2 linked regions of the Azospirillum brasilense genome follow. Each later gene encodes a partner of the first gene's protein in a complex. Links are inferred from orthologs where the notes say so. Each region holds a gene or a part of one and is shown on either strand. Other genes may lie near its edges.

What was found.
Region 2: the proteins of D3869_RS18025 (region 1) and xseA are in contact, whole or in part, in a cryo-EM structure (PDB 8TXR), measured with the Escherichia coli proteins. The link is inferred for Azospirillum brasilense from one-to-one orthologs.

Annotation. Positions count from the first base shown.
Region 1 is NZ_CP032346.1:866,237-872,283, reverse strand. Bases 911-3,792 are described here. They hold D3869_RS18025 (exodeoxyribonuclease VII small subunit), read left to right. Parts: upstream 911-2,165; coding sequence 2,166-2,420; downstream 2,421-3,792. Other genes in these bases: dxs (1-deoxy-D-xylulose-5-phosphate synthase), read left to right, coding at 3,331-3,792; D3869_RS18020 (polyprenyl synthetase family protein), read left to right, coding at 2,446-3,312; D3869_RS18030 (histone deacetylase family protein), read left to right, coding at 1,079-2,008. Also shown: D3869_RS18050 (DUF423 domain-containing protein), read left to right, coding at 1-30; D3869_RS18045 (ArsR/SmtB family transcription factor), read right to left, coding at 48-407; D3869_RS18035 (sulfurtransferase TusA family protein), read left to right, coding at 683-910; more of dxs, read left to right, coding at 3,793-5,247; D3869_RS18010 (sensor histidine kinase), read left to right, coding at 5,525-6,047. UniProt on the Escherichia coli protein: Bidirectionally degrades single-stranded DNA into large acid-insoluble oligonucleotides, which are then degraded further into small acid-soluble oligonucleotides.
Region 2 is NZ_CP032345.1:2,199,498-2,205,554, reverse strand. What follows is about bases 1,838-4,729. They hold xseA (exodeoxyribonuclease VII large subunit), read left to right. Parts: upstream 1,838-2,424; coding sequence 2,425-4,035; downstream 4,036-4,729. Other genes in these bases: D3869_RS10645 (ion transporter), read left to right, coding at 4,191-4,729; purD (phosphoribosylamine--glycine ligase), read right to left, coding at 1,838-2,349. Also shown: D3869_RS10660 (CHASE2 domain-containing protein), read right to left, coding at 1-642; more of purD, read right to left, coding at 1,063-1,837; more of D3869_RS10645, read left to right, coding at 4,730-5,066; pyrC (dihydroorotase), read right to left, coding at 5,083-6,057. UniProt on the Escherichia coli protein: Bidirectionally degrades single-stranded DNA into large acid-insoluble oligonucleotides, which are then degraded further into small acid-soluble oligonucleotides.

The sequences.
Region 1 (6,047 bases):
TTCGGGCGGCGCTTCTTCGGACGGGCCTGAAACCGGACAGGACCGCGTCAGGCCGGGGCGCTGCTGGTTTCCTCGGCGGAGGTGGGGGACCCCTCGTCCTTCTTGCGGGCGACGGGCGCGCAGAACAGCTCATGGAGAGTCGCCATGATGGTTTGCGCCTCGTGCCCGTTCAGCGAGTAATAAATGTTCTGGGCGGCGCGCCGCGTCCGCACCAGCTTGTCGCGGCGCAGGCGGGCCAGATGCTGGGACAGCGCCGACTGGCTGAGGTCGACCAACTCCTCCAGTTCGCCGACCGATTTCTCGCCCTCGGTCAGGTAGCACAGGATGAGCAGGCGGCGCTCGTTGCTCATGGCCTTGAGCAGCGTGCTGGCCCGCCGTGCGTTGCTCTGCAAATCGGCAATGTTCATGAAACGACCGTTTCTGTCGGCGCCAAGCAACAGCGAACCGTTGCGCCCAATCCCTGCGCCGCAGCACCGCCGTTTATCGTTCGTGTTCAATCATATGGAAGAGTGTACTGCGCTGTCTACCCGTGGATGTCCCGTAGTCGAAAGAATGTTCCCCGTTTCGCGAAAGCACCGTTCAATGGGGCAGCACCGTTCAACGGGTTGATGGCGCGCGGGCCGCCGTTCTAGACTCGCCGCCTCGAATCGTTGCGGCGGTGACCGAAGGAGTTCAAGGAACGATGGCCGACCAGACGCTCGACGCCAAGGGGCTGCAATGCCCGCTGCCGGTGCTGCGCGCGCGCAAGGTGCTGAAGACGGTGCCGCCCGGATCGACGCTGACCGTCGAGGCGACCGACCCCGGCGCGCCCAAGGATTTCGCCGCCTTCTGCGAGGCCACCGGCAACCGGCTGGCCTCCAGCGTCGAGGAGGGCGGCGTCTACCGCTTCGTGATCGAGCGTTGCGCCTGACCGCGCCGAAGGGCGGGATGGCTTGCACGTCCTCCGCGCAAAAGGGGTGCCGGCGGCGGTTGGGGGATGTGACGATAAGCCCCGCAATCATCCTGTACTTTCATTAGCGATCCAGGAAGAATGGACGCAGGGAAATGCCTCGAACACGAACGAAAAAGACAGAAAAGCATGTTCACCACCCTGTTCACCCACGCCGCCTGCCTGGACCACGACACAGGGCTGGGCCATCCGGAGTGCGCCGACCGGCTTCGTGCGGTGCTGGCGTCGCTTGAGACCGAAGAATTCTATATGCTCGAACGGCAGGAGGCGCCGCTCGCCACCCTCGAACAGCTCTCCCGCGCGCACCCGCGGGAGCATGTCGAGCGCATCCTGGCCCTGGTGCCGGAGCAGGAGCACGCGGGCATCGACGCCGACACGGTGATGTCCCCCGGTTCAGGCGAGGCCGCGCTGCGCGCCGCCGGCGCGGTGGTCGCGGCGGTGGACGCGGTGGCGTCGGGCCATTCGCGCAACGCCTTCTGCGCCGTGCGCCCGCCGGGGCACCATGCCGAGCATGACAAGGCCATGGGCTTCTGCCTGTTCAACAACGCCGCGGTCGGCGCCTACCACGCGCGGGCGGCGCATGGGCTGCAGCGGGTTGCCGTGATGGATTTCGACGTGCACCACGGCAACGGAACGCAGGACATCTTCCAGCGCGACCCCGACATGCTCTATTGCTCGACCCACCAGTCGCCGCTCTATCCCGGCACGGGCGACGCGGGTGAGAAGGGCGAGTACGGCAACTGCGTCAACGCGCCGCTCGCCGCCATGTCCGGCTCGCCGGAATTCCGCCACGCGATGACCCACATCATCCTGCCGGCCATCGACCATTTCAAACCGGACCTGCTGATCATCTCCGCCGGGTTCGACGCCCATTCGCGCGACCCGCTGGCCGGGCTTCACCTGACCGACGACGACTTCGCCTGGGCCACCCGCAAGCTGGGCGATCTGGCCCGCACCCATTGCGGCGCCCGCATCGTGTCGGTGCTGGAAGGCGGATACAATCTGCGCGCCCTCGCCTCCGCCACCGCGGCGCATGTGCGCGAATTGATGTACTGCTGAGCTTTCCGAATTCTTCCGGCCGATTCTTCCGGCTAGGCCCGTGGTGGGAGCGTGATACGCCCGCCGCGGGCCTTGCGCATTTGGGGGCTGAGCCATAATTTCGGTTTTCGGTCCCATCGCGGGCACCCCATCGTATGGATCATTGGCCGGATGGATCATGGCTGACCTCGCTAACATTCCCCCCGACATCGCCGCCCTCAGCTTCGAGGACGCGCTGGCCGAGCTTGAGCGCATCGTGCGCCAGCTCGAGGACGGGCGCGGCAAGCTCGACGACGCAATCTCCTCCTACGAGCGCGGCACCGCGCTGAAGCGGCATTGCGAGGCGAAGCTGCGCGAGGCCCAGGCCAAGATCGACCGCATCACCGTTGCCGCCGACGGCACCCTCGGCACCGAACCCGCCCGGATCGACTGACGTGCAGACCGACCTCAAGACAGCCATGGCCGACATGGCCGCCGATGTGGAGCGTGCGATCCTGCACCTCCTGCCGACCACCGATCTCCCCGAATCGCGTGTGCTGGAGGCGATGCGCTACGGCTGCCTGAACGGCGGTAAGCGGCTGCGTCCCTTCCTGGTTTGCCAGTCGGCGGCGCTGTTCGGCGTCAATCCGGACTGCGCGCTGCGGGTGGCCGTGGCGGTGGAGTTCGTCCACAGCTACTCGCTGGTCCACGATGACCTGCCGGCGATGGACGACAGCGACCTGCGCCGCGGCAAGCCGACCGTGCACCACAAGTTCGACGAGGCGACCGCGATCCTGGCCGGCGACGGGCTGCTGACCTACGCCTTCGAGGTGCTGGCCGACCCGGCGACCCACGAGGACCCCAACGTGCGCTGCCAGCTCGTGGCGGCGCTCGCCAAGGCGGCCGGACCGCACGGCATGGTCGGCGGCCAGATGCTCGACCTGATCGCCGAGCATGAGAGCTTCGACCTCGGCACCACGACGCGGCTCCAGCGCATGAAGACCGGCGACATGATCGCCTTCTCCTGCGAGGCCGGCGGCATCCTGGGCAAGGCCCCGCCGCCGCAGCGCCTCGCGCTGCGCGCCTACGCCCACGACCTCGGGCTGGCCTTCCAGATCGTCGACGACCTGCTGGATGTGGAGGGCACGGAGGCGGAGACCGGCAAGTCGGTCGGGCGCGACGCCGAGGCCGGAAAGGCGACCTTCGTGTCCATCCTCGGGCGGGACCGCGCCCGCTCGCAGGCCGCCATGCTGGCCGTCCAGGCCAAGGCGCACCTGGAGATCTTCGACGGGCGCGCCGATATCCTCAAAGCGGTCGCCGACTTCGTCGTCGCGCGGCGGACCTGAACGGAGGACGTTTCCAACGTGACCCCCAACGACAAGACGCCGCTTCTCGACCTCGTCCGCACCCCCGCCGACCTGCGCGCGCTCAAGCCCGAGCAGCTCAGGCAGGTGGCCGACGAGCTGCGGACGGAGACCATCAGCGCGGTGTCGGTGACCGGCGGTCATCTGGGCGCCGGGCTGGGGGTGGTCGAACTGACCGTCGCCCTGCATTACGTGTTCCAGACCCCGGCCGACCGGCTGATCTGGGACGTCGGGCACCAGTGCTACCCGCACAAGATCCTGACCGGGCGCCGCGACCGCATCCGCACGCTGCGCACCGGCGGCGGCCTGTCGGGTTTCACCAACCGGTCGGAGAGCGAATACGACCCGTTCGGCGCCGGTCACAGCTCCACCTCGATCTCCGCCGGGCTGGGCATGGCGGTGGCGCGTGACCAGCTGGGCCGCGACAACCATGTGGTCGCCGTGATCGGCGACGGCGCGATGAGCGCCGGCATGGCCTATGAGGCGATGAACAACGCCGGCTCGGCGAACAGCAAGCTGATCGTCATCCTCAACGACAACGACATGTCCATCGCCCCGCCGGTCGGCGCGATGAGCGCGTACCTGTCGCGGCTGATTTCCTCCAAGCCCTACCTCAGCCTGCGCCATCTGGCCAAGGACATCGCGGAGCAGTTGCCGCGGCCGCTGCGCACGGCGGCGCGGCGGGCGGAGGAGTACGCCCGCGGCATGGTCACCGGCGGCACGCTGTTCGAGGAGATGGGCTTCTACTACATCGGCCCGATCGACGGGCACAATCTGGACCACCTGCTGCCGGTCCTGCAGAACGTCCGCGACGCCGAGGACGACAAGCCCGTCCTGATCCACGTCGTCACCAAGAAGGGCAAGGGCTACGGCCCCGCCGAGGCGTCGGCCGACAAGCTGCACGCGGTCGCCAAGTTCGACGTCGTCACCGGCGCCCAGTCCAAGCCCAAGTCCAACGCCCCGACCTACACCCGCGTCTTCGCCAACGCCCTGATCGCCGAGGCCGAGCGCGACTCCCGCGTTCTCGGCATCACCGCGGCCATGCCCTCGGGCACCGGGCTCGACCTGTTCGGCCAGCGCTTCCCCGACCGCTGCTTCGACGTCGGCATCGCCGAGCAGCACGCCGTGACCTTCGCCGCCGGGTTGGCGACGGAGGGCTTCAAGCCCTTCTGCGCGATCTATTCGACCTTCCTGCAGCGCGCCTATGACCAGGTGGTGCATGACGTGGTGCTGCAGCGCCTGCCGGTGCGTTTCGCGCTCGACCGCGCCGGTCTGGTCGGGGCGGACGGGGCGACCCACGCCGGGGCCTTCGACGTCGCCTATCTCGGCTGTCTGCCCGACATCGTGCTGATGGCGGCGGCGGACGAGCTGGAGCTGATGCACATGGTGGCGACCAGCGCTGCCATCGACGACCGCGCCTCGGCGCTGCGCTACCCGCGCGGCGAGGGGGTGGGGCTGGAGCTGCCGGAGCGCGGCGAGGTGCTGCCCATCGGCAAGGGCCGCATCCTTCAGGAAGGCACCAAGGTGGCGATCCTCAGCTACGGCACGCGTCTGGCCGAGGCGCGCAAGGCGGCGGCGGAGCTGGGCGCGCGCGGGCTGTCGACGACGGTGGCCGACGCGCGCTTCGCCAAGCCTCTGGACGAGGAGCTGGTGCGCCGTCTGGCGCTGGAGCATGAGGTGCTGATCACCATCGAGGAGGGTTCGGTCGGCGGCTTCGGCAGCTTCGTGCTGCAGCATCTGGCGATGGCCGGGCTGTTGGACGGCGGGTTGAAGATCCGTCCGATGGTCCTGCCCGACCGCTTCCTCGACCATGACAGCCCGGCCAAGCAGTATGAGGAGGCCGGTCTCGCCGCCCGCCACATCGTCGCCACCGCCTTGCAGGCGCTGGGGATCGAGGCGGCGGCGGTGCGGGCCTGACGGCGGAAGAAAGCGTCGCCGTCCGGTGTTGTCTCCGGCCCTGGACGAAGGAGCTAATGCCATTAGCCTAAGGTCAGGCAGGGCGCTTTCGCTGGTGCGGCTGGGACTGCTGTCTTACAATTCGCAAACAATAGATAATTAACGTATCCGGCGGGACTGGGTGTTGTCGAACATGCCTCAGGTGTTTGCAGCGGATGCTGGGCGCGCATCCGACGAAAACGGTGCTTCGGCTCAGGACGGTCCGGGGATGTTCCGGTCCATCGTTGAGTCGTCATCGATGCCCACCGCCGTGATCGACGGTGCGTCCTTTCGTTGTCTTTACGCCAACGCCACCATGCGCGCCCTCGGTCTGGAATCGGGGCATTTGCTGGCGGACCGGTTCCCGGAAGCCACCGCCGAGCGCATCGCCGGGGTGCTGGGCAGCGGCGAGGGTGTCCGTCTGCGGATCACCGGGCCGGACGAGGTGTCCTGGAGCCTGGATCTGTCCGCCCTGGACGGCGGGCCGTCGCTGCTGGTCACCCTGCGCCCCGCCGAATCCGAGTCGACCGAGACCGCCCATCACCACGCGCGGGAGGTCAGCCACAGGGTCAAGAACACCCTTCAGCTGGTCTCCAGCCTGCTCACGCTCCAGACCCTGTCGGCCAAGGACCCGGACATGCGCCGCGCCTTCCAGGAGGCGTGCAGCCGCATCGGCACGGTGACCCAGGCCCACCAGCGCGTCCACGCCGCCACCCGCGGCAGCCTTGTCGATTTCGGGGCTTATCTGAGCGACGCCTGCCGGGAGATGGAAAGCCACTTCG
Region 2 (6,057 bases), on another replicon or contig:
CAGGCGCGGCGAACCGCAGTAGTTTTCGGCAAACAGGTCGACATGGGATGCGCCGTCGCGGATAAGGGGATGGACCTCCAAATTCACCGCATCACGCAGTTCCTGGAGGTTCTGCCGTCCGGCCGTGGCGCATCCGGACTCATCCTGCTGGCTGCTCCGCGCCACCGTCATGAAGACGGGGAAGCCATCCATCTGCTTGGCAAGCCGGCCCAGGCCACCCGGATCTCCAACCCTGTTCCTGTCGATGATCATCAGGTCCAGGAGGATGCTTTCGGCGCCGGCTTTCTTGATCTCCTCGATCAGGCGCGCGTAGAAATCGAACGACGGCGGATAAGACTCGCCGCTGGCGGCAAGCGTTTGGTCATCGATCTGGACGACGGCGATTTTCCTCTGCCCCTCGCCGGGATAGACGCTGGCGGCAAGCCGCCGATAGGCATCCAGCGATGTCCGGCCGCTGGAACCATTGATGTCCAACGGGTTCAAGACCGCCGCCAGAACGACCAGAAGCGGCACCAGCGAGAGCTTGAGCGATCGATCGGCCAGCCGTCGCCACCCGGCGCAGCTCGTGGGCAGGCGAGCGACGAGGCCTTGCCAAACATCGGCCACGGCCGGCAAACATTTCTTCGCGTCAGGAGCCGGCATGGCGGTGGCTCGGAGTCCTCAACAAAATCGCCGGCCAGCCTCGCCCGCAAGAGAAGCAACGCTGGAAACTATGCAATTTTATCGGGATGACGGCGAAGAACAATATTAATTTTGAATTAGTTTTTGTTCGTCATGCATATCTTAGAATGCAGTCCGCCGGCGGACAGGCGCGAGACGCACGGCCGCCCACCGCTCGCTTCCGACCGCGACAGGGAGGCGGAACAAGCGCACACGCAAAAAACGGAGGAGCGTCGCTGCCCCTCCGCAGTCATACGGCCGGCGCATGAACAGTTCCATGATCGGCCGGCCGTATGACCCTTTCGCACATGGCTGCGCCATGTGCTGTCGGGTTTGAACCGAAGGCGTTTGATGGAAGCCATCAAACGCCTTCGGTATCAGACGGGACCGGATGCGGCGCCGTCAGCGCCCCACCGCCCGCCAGCCGATGTCGCGGCGGCAGAAGCCGTCCGGCCAGTCCAGCGCGTCCACGCCCTGGTAGGCGCGCTTCTGCGCCTCGGCCACGGTCGGGGCCTTGGCGGTCACGCCCAGGACGCGCCCGCCGGTGGACAGCACCCGCCCATCGACCCGCTTCGTGCCGGCGTGGAAGACGGTCACGCCCTCCACCGCGTTGGCGGCGTCGAAACCCTTGATCTCCGTGTTCTTCACGTAATCGCCGGGGTAGCCGTTCGCCGCCATGACAACGCACAGCGCCGTCTCGTCGTGCCAGCGCAGGTCGATGTTCTTCAACTGGCCGTCCGCCGCCGCGATCAGGGCCGCCAGCGCGTCGGACTTCAGCCGCATCATCAGCGTCTGACATTCCGGGTCGCCGAAGCGGACGTTGAATTCCAGCGTCTTCGGCACCGGCTTGCCGTCGGCGTCCTTGCCGATCATCAGGCCGGCGAACAGCACGCCCTTGAAGGGGCGGCCCTCCGCCCCCATGCCCTTGACGGTCGGCTCGACGATTTCGCGCATCACGCGGGCCTGGAGGTCCGGGGTCAGCGCCGGGGCCGGCGAATAAGCGCCCATGCCGCCGGTGTTCGGGCCGGTGTCGCCGTCGCCCACCGCCTTGTGGTCCTGGGCCGAGGCCAGCGGCAGCGCCGATTCGCCGTCGCACAGCGCGAAGAAGCTGACCTCCTCGCCGTCCAGGAACTCCTCGACCACCACCTCGGCCCCGGCGGCGCCGAAGCGGCCCTCGACCAGGGCCTCGTCGATGGCGGCGAAGGCCTCCTCCTGGGTGCGGGCGACGGTCACGCCCTTGCCGGCGGCCAGACCGTCGGCCTTGACCACGATGGGGGCGCCGTTCTTGCGCACGAAGTCCTTGGCGGCCTCGACGTCCTTGAAGCGGCCATAGGCGGCGGTCGGCACGCCGTACTTGGCCAGGATGTCCTTCATGAAACCCTTGGAGCCCTCAAGCTCCGCCGCCGCGGCGCTGGGGCCGAAGGCCTTGATGCCGATGGCGGTCAGCTTGTCGACGAGGCCGAGCACCAGCGGCCCTTCCGGCCCGACGACCACGAAGTCAATGGCCTTGTCCTGGGCGAAGCGGACCAGGGCGTCCACATCCTCGGCGCCGATGGCGACGCATTCGGCCACGTCCGCGATGCCGGCGTTGCCCGGCGCGCAGTAGAGCGTGTCGCACAGCGGCGAGTTCTGAATGGCCCAGCACAGCGCATGCTCGCGCCCACCCGACCCGACCACCAGGACTTTCATGGCACCTCGTCCTTCCACGCTTGTTGCCGACACCGCGCCTTGTATCATGGTGCCGCCATGACTCAAGACCTTGATATGACCTCTCCGCTGATCGCCCCCGAGCCGCGCCCCGGCTCGAACCTGCCGGAATTCTCGGTGGGCGACCTCGCCCGGCGCCTGAAGCGCAGCATCGAGGAGGAGTTCGGCTTCGTCCGCGTGCGCGGCGAGATCTCCCAGCCCAAGCGCCACAGCTCCGGCCACTGCTACCTGCGTCTGAAGGACGACACGGCGGTGATCGAGGCGGTGTGCTGGCGCGGCACCGCGTCGAAGCTGGCCGTCCAGCCGGCGGAAGGGCTGGAGGTCATCGTCACCGGGCGCATGACGACCTACCCCGGACGCTCGCAGTACCAGCTCATCATCGAGTCGATGGAGCTGGCCGGCGAGGGCGCCCTCCTGAAGATGCTGGAGGAGCGCAAGAGGCGCCTCGCGGCGGAGGGGCTGTTCGACGCCGGGCGCAAGAAGCCCATTCCCTTCCTGCCCGACGTGATCGGCGTCGTCACCTCGCCCACCGGGGCGGTCATCCGCGACATCCTGCACCGGCTGCACGACCGCTTCCCGCGCCGGGTCCTGCTCTGGCCGGTCGCCGTGCAGGGGGAGCGGGCGGCGGCGGAAGTCACCGCGGCCATCGACGGCTTCAACCGCATCCCCCCCGGCGGGCCGGTGCCGCGCCCAGACCTGCTGATCGTGGCGCGCGGCGGCGGCTCGCTGGAGGACCTGATGGCCTTCAACGAGGAGAACGTCGTCCGCGCGGCGGCGGCCAGCCGCATCCCGCTGATCTCCGCGGTTGGGCACGAGACCGACACCACCCTGATCGACTTCGCGTCCGACCGCCGCGCCCCCACCCCAACGGCGGCGGCGGAGATGGCCGTTCCGGTGCGGGCGGAGCTGCTGGCCCAGGTGCTGGACGACGAGCGGCGCATGGTCGGCGCCGCCACCCGCCTGCTGGCCGAGCGGCGGACGCGGGTGGAGGGGCTGGCCCGCGGCCTCGGCGACCCGCGCGCCCTGCTGGAAAGCCACGCCCAGCGGTTGGACGACCGGGCCGAGCGGCTGGCGCTGGCCGCCGCCTCGCTCCTCGACCGTCGCCGCACCCGCCTGAACGAGCTGGGCGCCGCTCTGCGCCACCCGCGCGAGAAGCTGGCGGAGGCCGGGCAGCGGCTGGCGTCGGAATCCCGCGCGCTCGACGGCGCGCTGCGCCACGCCGTCGTCGCCGCGCGCGGCCAGTATGAGCGGGTGAGCGGGCGGCTGACGCTCGGCCCGATCCGCGTGAAGTTCGGCGACGGCCGGCGGCGGCTGTCCGACCTGACGCCGCGGCTCGACCGCAGCTACGGCAAGGCGGTAGAGGAGCGCGCGGCGAGGCTGACGGCGGTGGGGCAGCTTCTGGAAAGCTACTCCTACAAGGGCGTCCTGGAGCGCGGCTTCGCCCTGGTGCAGTCCGGCGACGGCCGGCCGCTGACCAGCGCCGCCCAGGCCACGCCGGGTTTGGCGGTGTCGCTGGTCTTCGCCGATGGCAAAGCCGCCGCGACGGTGGACGGCGGACCGCGGGTGGACGCCCCGCCCGCCACGGCGGAGCCGAAGCCCAGGAACGCAAGACCAAAGGCGGAGCCCAAGAAGCCGCAGCGCCCGCCGACACAGGGAAGCCTTTTCTAGTCCGTTGGCTCGACGGTAAATCCGCTCCATTCTGGAGCACCGGACTGGAGCGGACTGCCGAACGACTTGGGCATTTCCACCGCAAGCCCCCTCCCCACGTCACCTATAGTGGTGCGCCGCCGGCCCTATGCCCGGCGATATCGGAGGGAAAGGACATGGAGCAACGCGCCGCCTCGACCGGCCCGTTGGGGCGGGCCGGAGCCTGGATCGAAAGCGAGCGGGGGCAGAAGGCCGTCTTCGGGTTGATCCTGCTGAACGCCGTCGTGCTGGGGCTCGACACGTCCGCTAAGGTTTCGGAGGCCATCGGGCCGCTGCTCAGCGCACTCGACAGCCTGATCCTGATCGCCTTCACCGTGGAACTGGCCCTGCGCATCGGCCACCAGGGGCGCGCCTTCTTCCGGGACGGCTGGAACCTGTTCGACTTCGCGGTGGTCGTGATCACGCTGGCCCCGGTCGGTCCGGAAATCATGGTCCTGCGCACCCTGCGCGTCCTGCGCGTCTTCCGCCTCGTCACCGTCATGCCGCGGCTGCGGATGATCGTCCACGCCCTGGTCTCCTCGTTGCCCGGGCTGGCGATGATCGTCCTGCTGCAATGCCTGCTGTTCTACGTGTCCGGGGTGATGGCGACCAAGCTGTTCGGCGCGGACTTTCCGGACTGGTTCGGCACGCTCGGCGCGTCGCTCTATTCGCTGTTCCAGATCATGACGCTGGAAAGCTGGTCGATGGGCATCGTGCGCCCTGTGATGGAGGTCTATCCCTACGCCTGGACCTTCTTCCTGCCCTTCATCCTGGCCGCCACCTTCACCATGCTGAACCTGTTCGTCGCGGTGATCGTCAACGCGCTGCAATCCCTTCAGGATCAGGACGGCAAGGAGGTCGGCGACGCCATCCTCAGCGAATCCCACCAAGTGGTGGAGGAGCTGCGGAGCCTGCGCGACGAGGTCGCCGCCCTGCGCCTGACGCTGGACGACCAGCGCCGGACGGCGGCGGACCGGCTTGCGCTCCCGGAGCTGTCCGCCGCCGGCGACTGAGAAAGGGCATCCGGCCTCAGGCGGGCCCGGCGAAAGTCCAGCGCGTCGTCTCGCCGCTGCGGAAGGGCAGCACGGCCTCGCCGTCGGCGGTCAGCACGATGTCCGGCGCCGTGGACGGCGTGCGCTCCAGCACCACCTTGTCCTCGTTGGCCGGCAGGCCGTAGAAGCGCGGGCCGTTCAGGCTGGCGAAGGCCTCCAGCTTGTCCAGAGCGCCCGCCTCCTCGAAGGCTTCGGCGTAGAGTTCCATGGCGTTGGCGGCGGTGAAGCAGCCGGCGCAGCCGCAGGCGCTCTCCTTCGCGGTCACCGTGTGCGGGGCGGTGTCGGTGCCCAGGAAGAACGGCCCCTCGCCCGAGGTCGCGGCCTCGACCAGCGCCACCCGGTGCGTCTCGCGCTTGGCGATGGGCAGGCAGTAGAGGTGCGGGCGGATGCCGCCGGCGAACAGGTGGCTGCGGTTGATCAGCAGGTGGTGCGCCGTGATCGTCGCCCCCACCCGGCCCGAGGCGGCGTGCTCGCGCACGAAGGCCACGGCCTCCGCGGTGGTCGCGTGCTCCAACACCACGCGCAGCGCCGCGTAGCGCTCCAGCAGCGGGCCGAGGACGCGCTCCAGGAACACCGCCTCACGGTCGAAGATGTCGACGTGGGAGTCGGTCACCTCGCCATGGATCAGCAGCGGCATGCCGATCTCCGCCATGCGCTCCAGCACCGGGGCGATCCTGCCGAGGTCGGTCACGCCGTGGGCGCTGTTGGTGGTGGCGTTGGCCGGGTAGAGCTTGGCGGCGGCGAACACCCCGTCCTCGAAGCCCTGGGCCAGATCGTCGGCGTCGGTGCCGTCGGTCAGATAGGCCGTCATCAGCGGCGTGAAGGCGTGGCCCGCCGGCAGGGCCGCCAGGATGCGCTCCCGGTAGGCCACGGCGTCGGCCGTGCGGGTCACCGGCGGCTTCAGGTTCGGCATGATGATGGCGCGGCCGAACTGGTGGGCGGTGAAGGGCAG